One region of the Stenotrophomonas sp. CS3K5 genome, then DNA from elsewhere that is predicted to be linked to it. Evidence: predicted binding sites of a transcription regulator. Region 1 holds the regulator's gene; the other holds the start of a gene.
What was found. Region 1 encodes HrcA, which represses chaperone genes, less so after heat shock. Its sites were predicted from a motif close to TTNGCACTCNNNNNNNNNGAGTGCNAA; they were not measured.
Positions count from the first base shown of each region.

Region 2: a site for HrcA is predicted at 2,478-2,504, ahead of AC5YGJ_RS11380 (co-chaperone GroES). Genes of this name have one in related genera too.

Region 1 covers NZ_JCAKRX010000003.1:223,844-234,164, reverse strand. The annotation lists gene AC5YGJ_RS06070 (LysR family transcriptional regulator) at 1-845, shown strand, start outside; gene recN (DNA repair protein RecN) at 952-2,613, opposite strand; gene hrcA (heat-inducible transcriptional repressor HrcA) at 2,729-3,793, shown strand; gene grpE (nucleotide exchange factor GrpE) at 3,857-4,372, shown strand; gene dnaK (molecular chaperone DnaK) at 4,555-6,477, shown strand; gene dnaJ (molecular chaperone DnaJ) at 6,632-7,756, shown strand; gene AC5YGJ_RS06040 (AraC family transcriptional regulator) at 7,863-8,660, opposite strand; gene AC5YGJ_RS06035 (MFS transporter) at 8,733-9,929, shown strand.
Region 2 covers NZ_JCAKRX010000006.1:219,139-229,459, forward strand. The annotation lists gene AC5YGJ_RS11370 (serine hydrolase domain-containing protein) at 1-336, shown strand, start outside; gene groL (chaperonin GroEL) at 411-2,060, opposite strand; gene AC5YGJ_RS11380 (co-chaperone GroES) at 2,144-2,431, opposite strand; gene AC5YGJ_RS11385 (endonuclease) at 2,789-4,579, shown strand; gene cutA (divalent-cation tolerance protein CutA) at 4,655-4,993, shown strand; gene AC5YGJ_RS11395 (protein-disulfide reductase DsbD family protein) at 4,990-7,380, shown strand; gene AC5YGJ_RS11400 (TlpA family protein disulfide reductase) at 7,377-7,940, shown strand; gene AC5YGJ_RS11405 (PepSY domain-containing protein) at 8,641-10,321, shown strand, end outside.

The DNA of each region.
Region 1 (10,321 bases):
CCGCCGCCGCCCGAACGCTGGACATGACACCGTCGGCGGTCAGCAAGCTGGTGGCGCGGCTGGAGCAGCGGCTGGGTACGCGCCTGCTGCAGCGGTCCACCCGGCAACTGCAGCTGACCCCGGAAGGCTGCGCGTTCTACGAGCGCGGCCTGCGCGTGCTGGCCGACCTGGACGAGGCCGAGCGCTGCGCCAGCGCCCATGCCGAGCCGCGTGGGCGGCTGCGGGTCAATTCCAACGTGCCGTTTGGCCAGCATTTTCTGCTGCCGCTGCTACCGCGCTTCCTTGACGGCAACCCGCGGGTGGGCGTGGACCTGACCCTCAATGACGAGGTGATCGATCTGCTGGAGCAGCGTACCGACGTGGCGGTGCGGGCCGGGCCGCTGAAGAGCTCCAGCCTGGTGGCGCGGCGGCTTGGGGCGACGCGGATGATGATTGTGGCCGCACCGGCCTATGCGCAGCGCCACGGCCTGCCGGCCGACGTCGAGGCGCTGCAGTCGCACAACCGGCTGGATATCGGCCATGCGCGCGCGATGCAGGGCTGGCCGCTGCTGCAGGACGGTCGCGAGAGGATGCTGCTGCCCAGTGGCAACGCCCGCGCCAGCAATGGCGATGCGCTGCGCCAGCTGGTGCTGGGCGGTCTGGGGCTGGCACGGCTGGCAGCGTTCCAGGTGCAGGCCGACATCGCTGCCGGGCGCCTGCTGCCGGTGTTGGAAGCGGCCAACCCCGGCGACCTGGAAGAGGTGCACGCGGTGTTCCTGGGGCAGGGCGGCTATCTGCCGCTGCGGGTGCGCGCGTTCCTGGATTTCCTGGTGGAGCACGTCGACCTGGCGCGGCCGTTGGGGTGATATGCGCCGCGCCGGTGCGCGTAGCCGAGCGTGGGCTCGGCTCTACATGTCGGTTTCGTTTGGGGGGGCGGTTGTAGAGCCGAGCCTATGCTCGGCTCGGCCGGCGTTACACCTGCAGCAGCTTGCGGGCGGCGGCGCGTGCTTCCTTGCTCACTTCCACCCCACCGAGCATGCGCGCCAGTTCTTCCTCGCGGGCCTTGTTGTCCAGCTTCTCCACCGCGCTCTGGGTCATGCCTTCCACCGGCGCCTTGCTGACCCGGTAATGTGCATGGCCCTTGGAGGCGACCTGCGGCAGGTGGGTCACGCACAGTACCTGGCGCTTCTCGCCCAGTGCGCGCAGCTTCTGGCCGACGATGTCGGCCACCGCGCCACCGATGCCCGAATCCACTTCGTCAAACACCATGGTCGGTACCGCATCCAGATCCAGCGCGGCCACTTCGATGGCCAGCGAAATGCGTGACAGCTCACCGCCCGAGGCCACCTTGCGCAGGGCGCGCGGCGGCTGGCCGGCGTTGGCAGCGACCAGAAACTCCACGCGCTCCGCACCCTGTGGATCGGGCTTGCCAGAATCCTGCGGCTCCAGTTCGATCAGGAACTGGCCGCCGCCCATGCCCAGCTCGGCAATGATGCCAGTGGTGGTGGCAGACAGCTCGGCGGCGGCCTTGCGCCGGCTGGTGGTCAGCAGCTCGGCCTGCACCCGCCAGGCCGCCACGGCCTTGTCGATCTCGCCGGCCAGCCGCTGCAGGCGCTCATCGGCGCCGCGCAGCTGTTCCACTTCGGCGTGCATGCGTTCGCGCTGCGCGCCCAGCTCGTCCATCGGCACGCGGTGCTTGCGCGCCAGGTCGTGCAGGCGGCCGAGGCGGCGCTCGTTCTCCTCGAACTGCTCGGGGTCGGCGTCGAGGTCATCGTGCACCCGGTCCAGCAGCGACAGGGCTTCGTGCAGCTGGATCGAGGCGTTGTCGATCAGGCCGTCCACCTCGCCCAGGCGTGGGTCGTGTTCGATCAGCCGCGACAGTTCGTGGCGCACCTGCTGCAGCAGGTCCAGCGCGGAGTTGCCGTCGTCGCCGTTGAGCTGGTTGCTGGCCGCCTGGCAGGCGCTCAGCAGCGCGCTGGCATGCGCCTGGCGGCGATGGCTGGCGCCCAGCGCGGCAATCGACTCCGGTTCCAGGTCCTCGCGGTCCAGCTCGCGCAGCTGGTGCTCCAGGAAGCCGATCCGGTCACTGACGTCGCCCTGTTGCGACAGCGCCAGCGATTCGTCGACCAGCGCCTGCCAGGCCGCGGCGGCACGGCGCACCTGGCGGCGCTCGGCCTCGTTGCCGGCATAGGCGTCGAGCAGGGCCAGCTGCGACGGTCGAGTCAGCAGCGCCTGCTGCTCATGCTGGCCGTGGATTTCGACCAGCAACCCGGCCAGGTCGGCCAGCTGTGCGAGGGTGACCGGACGGCCGTTGATCCAGGACCGCGAGCCGCCGTCGGCGCGGATCACCCGGCGCAGCTGGCATTGCTCCTCATCGTCCAGCTCGTTGTCGGCCAACCACTGGCGCGCGGCCTGCAGCTGATCCAGCGCGAACTCGGCCGAGAGCTCGGCACGGGCCGCGCCGTGGCGGACCACGCCGCTGTCGGCGCGCAGCCCGGACAGGAAGCCCAGTGCGTCGACCATCAGCGACTTGCCGGCGCCGGTCTCGCCTGAAACGACGGTCATGCCGGGCCCGAACTCCAGTTCGGTGGCGCGGACGACGGCGAAATCCTTGATCGAAAGATGTCTGAGCATGGGTAAGGGGGTATCAGCAGCCGCGCAACGCTAGCACGCGGGCGAGGGAGGTCCAATGACTTGCCAAGGTGAGGCGCCGCCATTATCTAGTGTCCGTGTCTCACAGGTTGATTCCATGCACGGTTCTCCCGACCAGCTTGCCCCGCGTGCGCGCCATCTGCTGCGTACGCTGATCGCGCGTTACATCCAGGACGGTGAGCCGGTCGGCTCGCAGACGCTGGCGCGTGTGGCCGGCCTGGAGGTCAGCCCGGCCACCATCCGCAACATCCTCGGCGACCTGGAGGACCTGGGCCTGCTGGCGTCGCCGCACACCTCGGCCGGGCGCATCCCGACTGCACATGGCTACCGGGTGTTCGTCGACAGCCTGCTGCAGATGCAGCCGCCGGGCGAGGGCGAGCTGGCCCGGTTGCGCCAGGAGCTGGCCGGCGGCGGCAGCACCCAGGCCCTGCTCGGCAGCGCCTCGGAACTGCTGTCGGCGATGAGCCACTTCGTCGGCGTGGTCAGCGCGCCGCGACGCGAGCAGTTCGCCTTCCGCCAGATCGATTTCGTGGCGCTGGACGGGCGCCGGGTGCTGGCGATCCTGGTGTTCGCCGACAACGAGGTGCAGAACCGGGTCATCGAGACCCGCCAGGAGTTCGCGCCGGGCCAGCTGGAGCAGGTGGCCAACTACCTCAATGCCCATTTCGCTGGCCTGCCGATGGCCGAGATCCGCACCCGCCTGCTGCTGGAGCTGCGCGATGCCCGTTCCGAGCTGGAACAGCTGCTGGCGCACAGCATCGAGCTGGCCGAGCAGGCCCTGCAGCCGGCGGCCAACGACATGCTGGTGGCCGGCCAGACCCGGCTGATGGGGGTGCAGGACCTGTCCGACCTGGAGCGCCTGCGCGAGCTGTTCGAGCTGTTCTCCAGCAAGCGCGAGATCCTGCAGCTGCTGGAGCGGACCATCCAGGCGCCGGGTGTGCGCATCTTCATCGGCGAGGAGACCGGGATGATGCCGCTTCAGGGCGTCTCGCTGGTCACCGCGCCGTACACCGCCAACGGACAGGTGCTGGGCGTGCTGGGGGTGATCGGCCCGAAGCGTATGGCCTACGACCGCATGATCCCGCTGGTCCAGGCCACCGCCGACGTGCTGGGGGCGGCCTTTTCGCCGGCCGGCCGCACGCCGGGAACATCCGACGCTTGAAACGCAGCATCCCGCCCACACTAGGGTGGATGGAGGCGGGCTGTGACCGCCAGGGACCCAGACATGAACCACGAAAACCCCGATATCGAATCCCAGCAGAGCGCGGCCGATGCAGCGGCTGCGGCCGGTGTGAGTGACGAAACCGAGCGCCTGCGCGCCGAGATCGAGCAGATCAAGGCCGACGCCCTGCGTGAACGCGCCGACCTGGAAAACCAGCGCAAGCGCGTGGCCCGCGACATCGAGCAGGCCCGCAAGTTCGCCAACGAAAAGCTGCTGGGCGAGCTGCTGCCGGTGTTCGACAGCCTGGATGCCGGCCTGAAGGCCGCCGGTGATGACCCGCACCCGCTGCGCGAGGGCCTGGAGCTGACCTACAAGCAGCTGCTGAAGGTCGCCGCCGACAACGGGCTGGTCCTGCTCGACCCGACCGGCCAGCCGTTCAACCCGGAACACCACCAGGCGATCAGCCAGGTGCCGACCCCGGGCGCGGCTCCGGGCACCGTGGTGACCGTGTTCCAGAAGGGCTACCTGCTCAACGAGCGCCTGCTGCGGCCGGCGCTGGTGGTGGTGGCCGCCGACTGATTGACCGGACCGGGCGGTGCCCGGCCCCGGTCGTGCCAGGCCATGCCTGGCAAGGTTTTCCAGGCGCTGAACACAGCGTTCGGGAGATGGCTTGAATGTTCCACGAGCCTCCCCCACATCGTATTCATCCACCGGCCGAACGGCCGGACTGACCCCAACAAGCATCCTCAGGAGTCTCCCCCATGGGCAAGATCATTGGTATCGACCTCGGCACCACCAACTCGTGCGTGGCGATCATGGACGGCGGCAAGGCCCGCGTCATCGAGAATTCGGAAGGCGATCGCACCACCCCGTCGATCGTCGCCTACACCAAGGACGGCGAAGTCCTGGTCGGCGCCTCGGCCAAGCGCCAGGCCGTGACCAACCCGAAGAACACCTTCTACGCGGTGAAGCGCCTGATCGGCCGCAAGTTCACCGACGCCGAAGTGCAAAAGGACATCGCCCACGTCCCGTACAGCATCCTGGCCCATGACAATGGCGACGCCTGGGTGGCCACCAGCGACGGCAAGAAGATGGCCCCGCAGGAAATCTCGGCCAAGGTGCTGGAGAAGATGAAGAAGACCGCCGAGGACTTCCTCGGTGAGAAGGTCACCGAAGCGGTCATCACCGTGCCGGCCTACTTCAACGACAGCCAGCGCCAGGCCACCAAGGACGCCGGCCGCATCGCCGGTCTGGACGTCAAGCGCATCATCAACGAGCCGACCGCGGCCGCGCTGGCCTACGGCCTGGACAAGGGTGACAACAAGGATCGCAAGATCGTGGTGTACGACCTGGGCGGCGGCACCTTCGACGTCTCGGTGATCGAGATCGCCAACGTCGATGGTGAAAAGCAGTTCGAAGTGCTGGCCACCAACGGCGACACCTTCCTGGGCGGCGAAGACTTCGACAACCGCGTCATCGAGTACCTGGTTGAAGAGTTCAACAAGGACCAGGGCATCGACCTGCGCAAGGATCCGCTGGCCCTGCAGCGCCTGAAGGACGCCGCCGAGCGCGCCAAGATCGAGCTGTCCAGCGCCCAGCAGACCGAAGTGAACCTGCCGTACGTCACCGCCGACGCCTCGGGCCCGAAGCACCTGAACATCAAGCTGACCCGCGCCAAGCTGGAAGCGCTGGTGGAAGACCTGATCAAGAAGTCGATCGAGCCGTGCCGCGTGGCCCTGAACGATGCCGGCCTGCGTTCGAGCGACATCAGCGAAGTGATCCTGGTCGGTGGCCAGACCCGCATGCCGAAGGTGCAGCAGGCGGTGACCGAGTTCTTCGGCAAGGAACCGCGCAAGGACGTCAACCCGGACGAAGCCGTGGCACTGGGTGCGGCGATCCAGGGCGGCGTACTCGGCGGCGACGTCAAGGACGTGCTGCTGCTGGACGTGACCCCGCTGTCGCTGGGTATCGAAACCATGGGCGGCGTGTTCACCAAGATCATCGAAAAGAACACCACCATTCCGACCAAGGCCTCGCAGGTGTTCTCCACCGCCGAGGACAACCAGTCGGCCGTGACCGTGCACGTGCTGCAGGGTGAGCGCGAGCAGGCCCGCTTCAACAAGTCGCTGGCCAAGTTTGACCTGTCCGGCATCGAGCCGGCCCCGCGCGGCCTGCCGCAGGTGGAAGTGTCCTTCGACATCGACGCCAACGGCATCCTGCACGTGTCGGCCAAGGACAAGAAGACCAACAAGGAACAGAAGGTCGAGATCAAGGCCGGTTCGGGCCTGTCCGAGGAAGAGATCGCACGCATGGTCGCCGACGCGGAAGCCAACCGCGAAGAAGACAAGAAGTTCCAGGAACTGGTGCAGGCCCGTAACCAGGCTGATGCCCTGATCCACGGCACCCGCAGCGCCATCACCGAGCACGGCAGCAAGGTCGGCGGCGATGTCATCGGCAAGGTCGAAGCGGCGCTGGCCGATCTGGAAACCGCGATGAAGGGTGACGACAAGGCACAGATCGAAGCCAAGTCGAAGGTGCTGGAAGAAGCCGGCCAGTCGCTGTTCGCTGCCGCCTCGGCCGACCAGGGCGGTGCCCCGGGCGCCGACGCCGGCAACGCTGGCAAGGGCAACGACGACGTGGTGGATGCCGAGTTCACCGAAGTCAAGGACGACAAGAAGTCCTGATCCGGACCGACACGGGACGCTGCCTGGCAGCGTCCCGTTGTCGCATCAGGGTCCTGACCGCCACCCGGCGTGTCGGGGCGCCCGACGCAAGAGCGGACCTGGTTCCGCTCTTCCGCTTTGACGAATCCCGACTTTCCGGAATGCGATCCACGATATGAGCAAGCGCGATTACTACGAAGTGCTGGGCGTTGCCCGCACCGCCAACGATGAAGAACTGAAGAAGGCCTACCGTCGCTGCGCGATGAAGTTCCACCCGGACCGCAACCCGGGCGATACGGCTGCCGAAGCCTCCTTCAAGGAGTGCAAGGAAGCCTACGAAGTACTGTCCGACGGCAACAAGCGCCGCATGTACGACAGCCATGGCCACGCCGCGTTCGAGCACGGCATGGGCGGTGGCGGTCCGGGCGGCCCGGACATGAACGATATCTTCGGCGATATCTTCGGCAACATCTTTGGCGGTGCCGGCGGCGGTCCGCGCCAGGCGCGCCGTGGTGCCGACATCGGCTACGTGATGGAGCTGGACCTGGAAGAAGCGGTGCGTGGCGTCGAGCGCCGCATCGAAATTCCGACCCTGGCCGAGTGCGGTGACTGCGATGGCAGTGGCTCGGAAGACGGCAAGGTCGAAACCTGCAACGTGTGCCATGGCCGTGGCCAGGTGCGCATCCAGCGTGGCATCTTCGCCATGCAGCAGGCCTGCCACAACTGCGGCGGCCGTGGCCAGATCATCGCCAAGCCCTGCAAGACCTGCCACGGCAATGGTCGTGTCGAGGAAGACAAGGTGCTGTCGGTGAAGGTGCCGGCCGGCGTCGATACCGGCGACCGCATCCGACTGCAGGGCGAGGGCGAGGCCGGTCCGGCCGGTACCCCGCCGGGTGACCTGTACGTGGAAGTGCGCGTGCGCGAGCATGCCATCTTCCAGCGCGATGGCGACGACCTGCACTGCGAAGTGCCGATCCGCATCTCGCAGGCCGCGCTGGGCGACACCGTGCGCGTGGCGACCCTCGGCGGCGAAGCGGAGATCCGCATCCCGGCCGAGACCCAGACCGGCAAGCTGTTCCGCCTGCGCGGCAAGGGTGTGCGCTCGGTGCGCAGCCGCAGCGAAGGCGACCTGTACTGCCGCGTCGTGGTGGAGACCCCGGTCAACCTCACCAACGAGCAGCGCAAGCTGCTGGAACAGTTCGAAGCCACCTTCGTCGGCGAGGAAGCGCGCAAGCATTCGCCGAAGTCGGCCACCTTCATGGATGGCGTGAAGGGCTTCTGGGACCGGATGACGTCCTGAGTTTTCAACGCAAGCGTTGAACGGTAGCGCCGGGCCATGCCCGGCGTTTTCGTATGCGGGCGCGGCTGCATTCCGCCGGGCATGGCCCGGCGCTACCGGGGAATGCTCACCGGAAAAACGCCGCCGGCGTCTGCCCCAGCTGCCGCTTGAACATGCTGGTGAACGCGCTGGGGCTGTCATAACCCATCGCCAACGCGACATCGATGACCTTGTCGCCGACCGCCAGCCGTTCCAGCGCGGCCAGCAACCGTGCCTGCTGCCGCCACTGCCCGAAGGTCATGCCCAGTTCGCTGCCGAAATGCCGCTGGATGGTCTTCACGTCCACCTCCAGTGCCTGCGCCCAGTCCTGCAGCGTGGCGTCATCGCCAGGGTGCTTCTGGATGTGCTGGCAGATCCGCTGCAGGCGCGGGTCGGTCGCGGCAGGCAGATGCAACGGCAGCACATCCATGCGATGCAGCTCGTCCAGCAGCAGCCGCACCACGCGGCCATCGCGGCTGTCTTCGATGTGCTCGCCCTTGATCAGCGTGGCCGCCTGCAGCAGCTCGCGCAGCAAGGGGGCCACCTGCACCGCGAACGGCTCGGCCGGCAACTGCGGCGCGAACAACGGATCGATGTACAGGCTGCGCATGTGCACGGCGGCGATGCAGTCCACCGCGTGCACCATGCCGGCCGGCATCCAGATTGCACGGGTCGAGGGCACCACCCAGCGCCCGACTTCCGAGCGCACCACCATCAGCCCCGAGATGGCATAGACCAGTTGGTGGCGCTGATGCTTGTGGCCTGCGATGTGGGTGCCGGCCGGGTATTGGGTAACCCGGTAGGTGACCGGGCGGTGCAGCGGCACCTCCCGCCACGGTGCGGCCGGGTCGACATCGCTGGCAATGTCCTTTTTGCGATAGGCCATGACCCGAACGCGGCAGAAGGGAGGGGAGGGCAACCGTAGCATGCGGGGCTCGCCCCCAACCTCACTGCGTCCATGTCCGCCCTGGCTTCTCCCGCAACGACCTCGCGCCCGGTGGCTCCCGGCGTGCTGGCTGCCATTTCCACCTCGCACGTGGTCAACGACATGATGCAGTCGTTGATCCTGGCCATCTATCCGGTGATCAAGGGTGGCTTCAATCTCAGCTTCACCCAGATCGGCCTGATCACGCTGACCTACCAGCTCACCGCCTCGATCTTCCAGCCGTTGGTCGGCATGGCCACCGATCGGCGCCCGGCGCCGTATTCGCTGCCGATCGGCATGGCTTCGACCCTGTGCGGCATGCTGCTGCTCGGCTTCGCGTCGAGTTATGCCGTGGTGCTTCTGGCCGCAGCGATGGTCGGCATTGGTTCGGCGATCTTCCACCCGGAGGCCTCGCGCATCGCGCGGCTGGCCTCGGGTGGCCGTCATGGCTTCGCGCAGTCGGTGTTCCAGGTCGGCGGCAACTTCGGTACCGCGCTCGGCCCGCTGATTGCTGCGGCGGTGATCGTGCCGTATGGCCAGCATGCCGCGTCATGGTTCGCCGGTGCCGCCCTGATCGGCATCGCGTTGCTGACCTATGTCGGTCGCTGGTATGCGCTGCACCTGGGTGCGCCGCGTCCGGCCGGCACCGCGTCGATGGCGCCGCGCCATCCGCCGCGCACCGTCGCCAAGGTACTGGCGATCCTGCTGGTGCTGATCTTCAGCAAGTACTTCTACATGGCCAGCATCGGCAGCTACTTCACCTTCTACCTGATCCACCACTTTGGCATTCCGGTGGCGCAGGCGCAGCTGCACCTGTTCGCGTTCCTGGTGGCGTCCGCTGCCGGCGGCTTCCTGGGTGGCCCGTTGGGCGATCGCATCGGCCGCAAGCCGATCATCTGGACTTCGATCCTGGGTGTGGCGCCATTCGCGCTGATGCTGCCGCATGCCGATCTGCTGTGGACCACGGTGCTGGCGGTGCTGATCGGCTTCGTGTTGTCCTCGGCGTTCTCGGCCATCGTGGTGTATGCGCAGGAAATGATGCCGCACCGCATCGGCATGGTCTCCGGTCTGTTCTTCGGCTTTGCCTTCGGCATGGGCGGGTTGGGTGCAGCCGTGCTCGGCCTGCTGGCGGACAAGACCAGCATCGAATACGTCTACCAGCTGACCGCGTTCCTGCCGTTGCTGGGCATCGTGGCGGCCTGGCTGCCGCCGTCGCGGCCTGCGCACTGAGGGTGTGGGTTTGCAGGGCTTGCAGCCCTGCACCTGCTGCAAGCCAGAGCCGAAGCAACAGCGGAAGCTGGCTATCCGTGAGTGGGCGAGGTGGGTCCGGTTGCGGGGGACGCCGTGAATACGTCCCTGTAGGCTCGGTCGCGCCCTCCATGGCGCTCACGCCCCCGCAACCGGACCCACCTCGCCTTCGACAGTTTTCGCGATCTGTTGGAACAACTCGTGGGATCAGAGCGGTTTTCCGAAGGAGAACGGATCTGACCCCTTTTGTGTATCGATATCTGACAGATGTGTCGACCAAGGTCGACACCTACCAACAGCTGAGTGAACCTGTCGAAGGTGGGGCGGTGTCGGAGTGCGGGGTGTCAGCGGCATGGATGCCGCTGCCAAGCCTA
Region 2 (10,321 bases), on a different contig from region 1:
GAGCTGGTGCGGCCGCAGCTGCCGATCACCACCGCCAGCCAGTTCCCCACCCTGCAGCCAGAGCTGCCGCCTGCACAACGGCACCGGAACCTGGCGGCGGGGCTGGGCGTGGTGACGTTCCAGGGCCCGCAGGGGGCCGGCTTCTACAAGGGCGGCCATGATGATGCGGTGGGCAATACGCTGGTGTGCATCGAACAGGGCCAGCGCTGCGTGGTGATCCTGGGCAACGATGTCCGCGCCGAGGCGGCGTTCCCGGCCTTGGTGCGCTTCGTGCTGGGTGAAACCGGCGTGCCGTGGGAATGGGAATACGGGGCGAACAAGCCGTTCGTGCGCTGACCGCATTGCCCAGCGCGCCCACAAAAAAACCCCGCCTTGCGGCGGGGTTTCTGGTGCATCGGCAACGCGGGGACTTAGAAGTCCATGCCGCCCATGCCACCCATGCCGCCCATGCCACCGGCGCCACCCATGGCCGGCTCGTCCTTCTTCGGAGCTTCGGCAACCATGGCTTCGGTGGTGATCATCAGGCCCGCGATCGAGGCCGCGTTCTGCAGCGCCGAGCGGGTCACCTTGGTCGGGTCCAGGATGCCGAACTGCAGCATGTCGCCGAACTCGCCCGTGGCGGCGTTGTAGCCGAAGCTGCCGGTGCCTTCCTTGACCTTGTTGATGATGACCGACGGCTCTTCACCGGCGTTGGCCACGATCTCGCGCAGCGGGGCTTCCATCGCGCGCAGGGCGATCTGGATGCCGTGGTTCTGGTCTTCATTGGCACCCTTCAGGCCGGCCAGCGCGGTGACCGCACGGACCAGGGCCACGCCGCCGCCCGGGACCACGCCTTCTTCAACGGCTGCACGGGTAGCGTGCAGGGCGTCGTCGACGCGATCCTTCTTTTCCTTCATTTCGATTTCGGTCGAGGCGCCGACCTTGATCACGGCAACGCCGCCGGCCAGCTTGGCCACGCGTTCCTGCAGCTTCTCGCGATCGTAATCGGAGGAGGTGTCCTGGATCTGGGTCTTGATCTGGCCGACGCGTGCGTCGACGGCCGCCTTGTCACCCACGCCATCGATGATGGTGGTGTTTTCCTTGGAGACCTGCACCTTCTTGGCGCGGCCCAGGTCCTTGATGGTGGCCTTTTCCAGCGACAGGCCCACTTCTTCGGAGATCACGGTGCCGCCAGTCAGCACGGCCATGTCTTCCAGCATCGCCTTGCGACGGTCGCCGAAGCCCGGAGCCTTGACGGCCACGACCTTGACGATGCCACGGATGGTGTTGACCACCAGGGTGGCCAGCGCTTCGCCTTCGACTTCTTCGGCCACGATCAGCAGCGGCTTGCCGGCCTTGGCGACGCCTTCCAGCACCGGCAGCAGGTCACGCACGTTGGAGATCTTCTTGTCGTGCAGCAGGATGAACGGGTCATCCAGGTCAGCGGTCTGCGACTGCTGGTTGTTGATGAAGTACGGGGACAGGTAGCCGCGGTCGAACTGCATGCCCTTGACCACGTCCAGCTCGTTGTCCAGGCCCGAGCCTTCTTCAACGGTGATGACGCCTTCCTTGCCGACTTCCTTCATCGCATCGGCGATGATCTGGCCGATCGACTCGTCCGAGTTGGCCGAGATGGTGCCGACCTGGGCGATCGCCTTGTCGTCGGCGGTCGGCTTGGAGATGTTCTTCAGCTCGGTGACGGCGGCCACGACGGCCTTGTCGATACCACGCTTGAGGTCCATCGGGTTCATGCCGGCGGCCACGGCCTTGGCGCCTTCGCGGATCAGGGCCTGGGCCAGCACGGTGGCGGTGGTGGTGCCGTCGCCGGCGTCGTCATTGGTGCGCGAGGCGACTTCCTTCACCATCTGTGCGCCCATGTTCTCGAACTTGTCAGCCAGTTCGATTTCCTTGGCGACGGAGACGCCGTCCTTGGTGATGGTCGGAGCGCCGAAGCTCTTTTCCAGCACGACGTTGCGGCCCTTCGGGCCCAGGGTGGCCTTGACGGCATTGGCGAGAACATTGACGCCGCGCACCATGCGCGAACGGGCGTCTTCACCGAAACGAATATCCTTGGCAGCCATTGCAGTTACCTCATTGGTAGCGCCGGGCCATGCCCGGCGGCTGGGTGTTTGGAATCAGGGGATGAAGCAGGTCGCGTCGAGGCTCAGCCGATGATGGCGAGCACGTCGTCTTCGCGCAGGACCTTGTACTCGACGCCTTCGCTCTTGTACGAGCTGCCGGCGTACTGGCCGTAGATGACCTTGTCGCCGACCTTCAGCGACGGCGCGCGCACGCTGCCGTTGTCCAGCGGCTTGCCCGGGCCGACGGCCACGACTTCACCCTTGGTGGACTTTTCCTTGGCCGAATCCGGGATCACGATGCCGCCGGCGGAGATTTCGTCGGCTTCGATCGGCTTGACCACAACGCGGTCGTGCAGCGGCTTGATGCTCATGAGAGACCTCTTAAGTTATTGATTGGTCTGAAAAAGTCTGGCGATGTTAGCACTCACCCCAGGTGACTGCCAGCATTGCTCGCGAAAAAGCCCGACGAATCGGGAGCAGGACAGAGATGGAGCTGGCCCCGGACCTTTCAAGGGCGGTCCCGGAAAAAATTTCGTCGCGGCCAGGCCGCACGATGCGGCCCTGCATGAAGACGTTCAGCCCGGTGAAACGCGTCGAATCGCGCGCCGACACCCTCGACTTTTGGTGATCAGCGTCGCACTGTCAGATATCTGACGTTCATTTACGACAAAGTGTCACCGGATCGGCCTTAGGCTCGGCCGCGCATTCCCAATCACAAGGAGTTGTCGATGCGATTGCTGTCCCCGCTTGCCGCCGCCTGCCTGCTGGCGCTGGCCGCCGCGCCGGCCCAGGCCGAGGTCTTCATCAACGAACTGCACTACGACGACAGCACCGCCGCCGGTGACGTCGGCGAAGCGATCGAGGTGGTGGCCACCGCCGGTGAGGATCTGTCCGGCTACCGCCTGTACCTGTACAACGGCAGCAATCCGTCGGCCGCCACGGTCTACGCCAACAACCCGGTCCCGGCCGGCAGCGCCGCCGGCTGCGGCAGCGCCAGCATCGCCGTGGTCAGCTACCCGACCAACGGCCTGCAGAACGGCCCGAACGACGGCATCGCCCTGGTCGATGCCAGCGGCAAGGTGGTCCAGTTCCTCAGCTACGAGGGCGCCATCACCGCCTCCGGTGGCCCTGCCGCCGGCATGACCAGCCAGAACATTCCGGTGGCCGAGACCAACAGCACCGCGCCGGGTACCTCGCTGCAGCTGACGGGCAGCGGCAGCCAGTACGCCCACTTCACCTGGGCCGAGTCGGCCAGGCAGACCTTCGGCAGCTGCAACAACGGCCAGACCTTCAGCGGCGGCGGCACCCCGGGCCCGAACACGCCGCCGTCGGTGTCCACCACCACCCCGGCGCAGGGCAGCAGCACCTTCCCGGCCGCGGCCGATCTGGAAGTGGTGTTCAGCGAGACGGTGAACCTGGCCAGTGGCGCCTTCGCGCTGAGCTGCGGCACCTCCGGCAGCGTGCCGCTGACCTTCCCGGCCAGCGGCCGCAGCGTGAAGCTGTCCACGAATACCGCGCTGGTGGCCGGTGAAGCCTGCCGCTTCGACATCCGCGCCGCGCGCATCAGCGACCTGCAGGGCGCGCACCCGGCCGCCGACAGCCGCATCGCCTTCACCGTGGCCAGCACCGGCGGCAACCCCGACCCTGGCAATCCGGGCGTACCGGCCGGCTACTACTCGAAGGTGAACACCTCCAGCCCGAGCCAGCTGCGCTGCTCGCTGCACGCCACCATCAAGGGCCACACCGCCTACCCGTACAGCGGTTCGGGCACCAGCACCTGGACCATCCTGGAGATCGCCGACGAGGACCCGAACAACAGTGGCAGGATCCTCGATGCGTACCGCAACCGCAGCTACGCCAAGGTGACCGATCGCGCCGGCAGCGGCAGTGGCCTGAAGTACAACCGCGAGCACACCTGGCCGAACTCGCTGGGCTTTGCCAGCACCACCGGTGACAAGGGCCTGCCGTACGCGCCGTATACCGACACCCACATGCTGTACCTGACCGATGCGCAGTGGAACGCCGACCGTGGCAACAAGCCGTTCGCCAAGTGCGACGCCGGCTGCGGCGAGCGTGCCACCGAGGCCAACAACGGCCAGGGCGGCGGCAGCGGCGGCTACCCGGGCAATTCCAACTGGGTGCGCACGCCGGACGGCAACACCGGCACCTTCGAGGTGTGGGGCAAGCGCAAGGGCGATATGGCGCGTGCGGTGATGTACATGGCGATCCGCTATGAGGGCGGCAAGGACGCGGCAACCGGCCAGTCCGAGCCGGACCTGGAGCTGACCGACGACCGCAGCAAGATCGTCAAGACCAGCAGCTCGCCGGCCTACATGGGCCTGCTGTCGACGCTGATCGATTGGCACCTGTCCGATCCGCCGGATGATGCCGAGCGTGCCCGCAACGACGTGGTCTACAGCTTCCAGGGCAACCGCAACCCGTTCATCGACCACCCCGAGTGGGCGACCCCGGGCCTGTTCACTTCGGCCAAGCCGGCCACCTGCCAGCTGGCCAACTGAGTCCGCCTCCAAGAAGTTGCAATCGCCCCTGTCCGGTCCTGACCCGGCCGGACAGGGGCCCTATACTCGACGGTCATGTCGACCGTCGAACCTGTCCTGCTGCTGTTGACCACCTGCCCGGACCGGGCCAGTGCCGAGCGCATCGCGCACGCGCTGGTCGGCGAGCGCCTGGCCGCATGCGTGACCCGGCTCGAGGGGGCGCAGTCGACCTACCGCTGGCAGGGCGAGGTCACCACCGACGCCGAGCTGCAGCTGCTGGTAAAGACCACCGCGAGCCGCGTCGATGACGCAATCGCCCGGATCGTCGAACTGCATCCGTATGAACTCCCGGAGTGCATCGCGGTCGAAACCCGGGCCGGTCTGCCGGCGTATCTGGATTGGATCCGGGCACAGACCCGGGAGGACACTGATTGAAGACTCTGTTTGCGCGTGGCGCTGCCTTGTGCGCCCTGTTGTGGCTCTCGCTGCCGGCGTTCGCGCTGGATGAGAAGGACCTGCTGCCGGTGGACCAGGCGTTCGCGCTGACCGCCACCGCCTCCGAGCGCGGCCAGGTGCAACTGCAGTTCAAGATCGCACCGGGCTACTACCTGTATCGCCACCGCACCAGCGTCAAGGCCGACCCGGCGTTCAACGCCGGCGCGTTGCAGATGCCGAAGGGCGACAAGCACCACGACGACTTCTTCGGCGAAGTTGAAACCTATCGCGAGCGCCTGCTGGCCACCCTGCCCGGCGTGCCGACCGACGCGGCCGGCACCATCAGCCTGGAAGTGCGCTACCAGGGCTGCGCCGATGCGGGGGTCTGTTACCCACCGCAGAAGCGCGTGGTGCAGGTCACCCTGCCCGGTGGCGGTGCCCAGGCTGCCGCACCCGCCGCGCGTACCGGTGCCGCCAGCCCGTTCAACAACCCACTGGCCGGTGCCGGCAACGGCGGCGGCCTGCGCCTGCCGGGCGCCGCCAGCAACAGCCAGGCGTTGCCGCTGCCGTCGGAACAGGCGTTCGGCTTCGATGCCATCGCCAGTGATGGCAACACCCTGCTGCTGCGCTTCAGCCCCGCGCCGGGCTACTACCTGTATCGCGACCGCACCTCGCTGAAGCTGGAAGGCAGCGCCGGCGTACTGGCCGACAAGCCGCGCTGGCCGGCCGCGCAGTCGCATCGCGATGAGCACTTCGGCGATGTCTCGGTGTATTTCAACCAGGTGGAAGTGCCGCTGCCACTGCGCCGCACGGTATCCGAGGCGGTCGACAGCACCCTGGTGGTGACCTTCCAGGGCTGCCAGACCGATGGCATCTGCTATCCGCCGATGACGCGGCGGGTGAAGCTGTCGATCCCGGCGGGAAAGATCAATGCCAGCGCCGACCAGGCACCGCCACGCACCGAGGTGATCAGCCCGTTGCCCGCCGCCACCGGAGTGGCGCGCGAAGGCACCAATGGCACCACGCTGCGCCTGCTGCCGACCGTACCCAACACCGATGCCGGCGCTCCGCTTGCCGCCGGCGCTGCGGGGGCCAGCACCGGCAATGAGTTCGCCGCCGATGCCCGCGGTGACAACGCCCTGCGCACGCGCCCACCGGCGAGCACGCCGAATCCGGACCGCTCGTTCGTGTGGGTGCTGTTGCTGGCGCTGGCCGGTGGCCTGGTGCTGAACCTGATGCCGTGCGTACTGCCGATCCTGTCGCTGAAGGTGCTGAGCCTGGCGCAGAGCGGCGAAAGCCCGCAGCGCGCACGCAGCCACGCGCTCTGGTACACGCTGGGCGTGCTGGTCGCGTTCGCGGTGATCGGCGCGTTGATGGTTGGCCTGCGCGCGATCGGCAACGCGGTCGGTATCGGCTTCCAGCTGCAGCATCCGGGCGTGGTGGCCACGCTGGCCTACATCATGTTCGCGGTGGGCCTGAGCCTGTCCGGCGTGTTCACCCTCGGTGGCGGCATCGGCAATCTGGGCCAGTCGCTGGCCAGCCGCAGCGGTCCCGCCGGCGACTTCTTCACCGGCGCGCTGGCCTGTGTGGTCGGCAGCGCCTGCGTCGGCCCGTTCATGGGCGGGGCGATTGCCTACGCTTTCATCGCCCCGCCGCTGAAGGCGATGACGGTCTTCCTGTTCCTCGGCCTGGGCCTGGCGTTGCCGTTCCTGCTGGTCGGCTTCGTGCCCGCATTGGCGCGCCGCCTGCCCAAGCCGGGCCCGTGGATGGAAACGCTCAAGCATGTGCTGGCCTTCCCGATGTATGCCACCGCGCTGTGGCTGCTGTGGGTGCTGGGCAAGCAGCGCGGCGTGGACGGCATGGCGCTGGTGCTGGGCGGCCTGCTGCTGTTCGCCTTCGGCCTGTGGCTGTTCGAACGCAACCGCTGGACCGGCTCGCGGGCGGTGACCCTGCTGGGCGTCCTGCTGGCGATCGGCGCACTGGTGCCGGCATGGAGCGTGACCCAGCTGGAACCACCGGCGCGGGCGGCGCAGGCGGCCAGCGACAACGTGGTCGAATACTCCCCGCAACTGCTGGACCGCCTGCGCGCCGACAACCGCGTGGTGTTCGTCAACATGACCGCCGACTGGTGCGTCAGCTGCAAGGCCAACGAGCGTGCGGTGCTGTCGCGCCCGGAGTTCAAGGAGCTGCTCAAGCGCACCAACGCGGTATACATGCGCGGTGACTACACCAATGTCGACCCGCAGATCACCACGTTCCTGGAAGAGCACAAGGCGGTGGGTGTGCCGCTGTACGTGGTGTACGGCCCCGGCGCACCGCCGACCGTGCTGCCGACCCTGCTGACCCAGGCGGTGGTGGAGGAAGCGCTGCTGCGCACCGCACGATGAAGTGGCAACGGCCAGCGCTGCTGTGGACAGCGGTACTGGCCGCCGGCCTGGGCCTGTGGGCCGGGCACCGGCTGGGCCCCACCCCGGCGGCCCCGGTTGCCGCAACGCCTGCACCTGCAGCCGTGCCTGCACCGCCCCCACTGCAGGCCGGAGACCGGATGCCGGCCCTGTCGCTGCCCGACCTCGAGGGCCGGCCATTGGACCTGCAGCAGCGCTTCAGCGGTCGCCCGTTGCTGGTCAACGTCTGGGCCAGCTGGTGCGCGCCGTGCGTGGAGGAGATGCCTGAACTGGCCCGTTTCGCCCATGCCCAGGGCGACGACGGGGTGCAGGTGCTGGGTCTGGCCCTGGATACGCCGGAGGACGTGCGCCGCTTCCTGCAACGGGTGCCGGTGGACTACCCGATCGTGATCGAGACGCCGGGCCCGCGCGATGCCAGTGTGCAGCTGGGCAATACCCAGGGCCTGCTGCCCTACAGCGTGCTGTTCGATGCGCAGGGGCGCATGGTGAAGGCGAAGCTGGGACCGTTCGCGCACGGCGAGATCGACCGCTGGGTGAAGTGAGGGTTCGGCAGGGCTGCACCCTGCACCCGCTTCAGGCCAGAGCAACAGCCGAAGTAGCAGCTACAGCAGGCTTCCCGTGGGATGGCGAGGCACTGTGGGCGTGCGGGGCCGCCGTGAACTCATCCATGGGGCTTGGTCGCCGCTTGCTCGTGTGCGCTGTCCTGCGCACACGGCAAGACCGGGGTTGGGCGTCCTGCCCAACCCGCCCGAGGCATGCCTCGGGCCCATGCGGCTCACACCCCGCACGCCCACAGTACCCCGCCTTCGACAGATTCCAGGTGCTGTAGGTAGGTGTCGACCTTGGTCGACACATCTGTCAGATGTCGAATGAAATTCGACGTCAGATCCGTTCTCCGCAGGAAAACGGATCTGACCCCCAGAGCATTTCCGACAGATCGCGGAAATCTGTCGAAGGCGGGGTGGGTCCGGTTGCGGGGGCGTGAGCGCCATGGATGGCGCGACCGAGCTTGCAGGGACGTATTCACGGCGTCCCCCGCAACCGGACCCACCCCGCCATCCCACGGAATGCACCTGTTGCTGTTGCTGTTGCTGTTGCCTTGGCCTGAAGCGGGGGCCGGGCGCCGCCTGGCCGATCCCCCCTGCTTGACCACAGCCGAGACGCCACGGAGAATTCCGCGACTAATTCTCATTTGCTGTTGCGCAGGATGCGGGCGGCAGCCTCCCGGGCCCCTCTCCTTCGATGTTCAAGAACGTCCTGTTCCAACTGCACTGGCTGCTGGGCATCACCGCCGGTGCCGTCCTGGCCGTCATGGGCCTCAGCGGCGCGGCGCTGTCCTTCGAGGACGAACTGCTGCGCGCGGGCAATCCCGGTTTCGCCGAGATCGCCGAACACCATGCCGACGGCCAGCACCCGCTTGCGCTCAGCGAACTGGTGCCGCTGCTGCAGGCCGGCAGCGAGCGTCCCCTGCAGCGCCTGCGCGTGGATGCGACCGGGCAACGTCCCTCGGTGGCGCGTTTTGCCGGTGGCAAAGAACACTGGGTGTACTTCGACCCCTACAGCGGCGAACGCTTCAGCGCGCTGCGCGGGCAGGCATTCTTTGATTTCGTCGAAGACCTGCACCGCCACCTCGCTGCCGGTGAACGCGGCAAATGGATCACCGGCAGCTGCGCGATCGCCCTGTTGTTCTTCACCCTGTCCGGCCTGTACCTGCGCTGGCCACGGCGCTGGTGGCACTGGCGCAGCTGGCTGGCGGTGGAATGGAAGCGCAGCGGCCGTGGCTTCCTGTGGAGCCTGCATTCGGTGGTCGGTACCTGGGTGCTGCTGATCTACCTGATGAGCGCGCTGACCGGCCTGTGGTGGTCGTTCGACTGGTACCGCAGCGCCGCCAATACCCTGCTCGGCGTCGCACCTGCGGCCAAGCACAAGGTGCCCGTCGATGCGACGCTGGACCTGCAGCGCGTCGAAGCCACGCTGTATGCGTTGCCCGGCGTGCGCACCGGCTTCATCGACCTGCGCCTGCCGGAAAAGCCAGGCCAGCCTCTGAACATCCGGGTGATGGCCGGCGATCGGTCGCAGCGCGGTGGCCACCATGATCGCGCCCATGATCTGCTGCAGCTGGACCCGGCCAGTGGTGCGGTCCTCGATGCGCGCCCCTATGCGCGCCAGGGCGCTGGCGGACAGCTGGCCACCAGCGTGTTCGCATTGCACTCGGGCAGTTACTTCGGTGTGCCGGGGCGTGTGGTGGTGATGCTCAGCAGCCTGGGCATGAGCCTGTTCTTCATCACCGGCTGGATGCTGTACCTCGATCGCCGCCGCAGCCAGCGCGCGGCGCGCGGCCTGCGCCGGTCGCTGCCGGTCGCCGCCGCCGATGACGGCGCTGCGCCGTGGCTGGTGGTGCACGCCAGCCAGAGCGGGCTGGGCGAGCAGCTGGCCTGGCGCGCAGCGGCGCAGGTGCAGGCCGCCGGCCATGCGGTGCGGGTGCTGCCGCTGGCCCGCGTCGATGCGGCCGAACTACAGCGCAGCACGCACGCGCTGCTGGTGCTCAGTACCTTCGGCGATGGCGAGCCACCGGATGCGGCACGACGCGCCGCGCGACAGCTGCTTGCACAACGCCCGGACCTGTCGGGCCTGGAATTCGGTCTGCTGGCGCTGGGGGATCGCCAGTATCCGCATTTCTGTGGCTTTGGCCGCCAGGTCGACAGCTGGCTGATCGACAATGGCGCACGCCCGCTGTTCGAACGCATCGATGTGGATGCCGCAGCGCTACCGGCCCTGCGCCAATGGCAGCTGCAACTGGCAACCCTGACCGGAATCGCCACCGATGACAGCGTGCTGCCATCGGCCACGGTGATGCACGACTGGCGATTGCTTGGCCGCGAGCGGCTCAATCCCGGCAGCGTCGGCGGTGCGATCTGGCGCA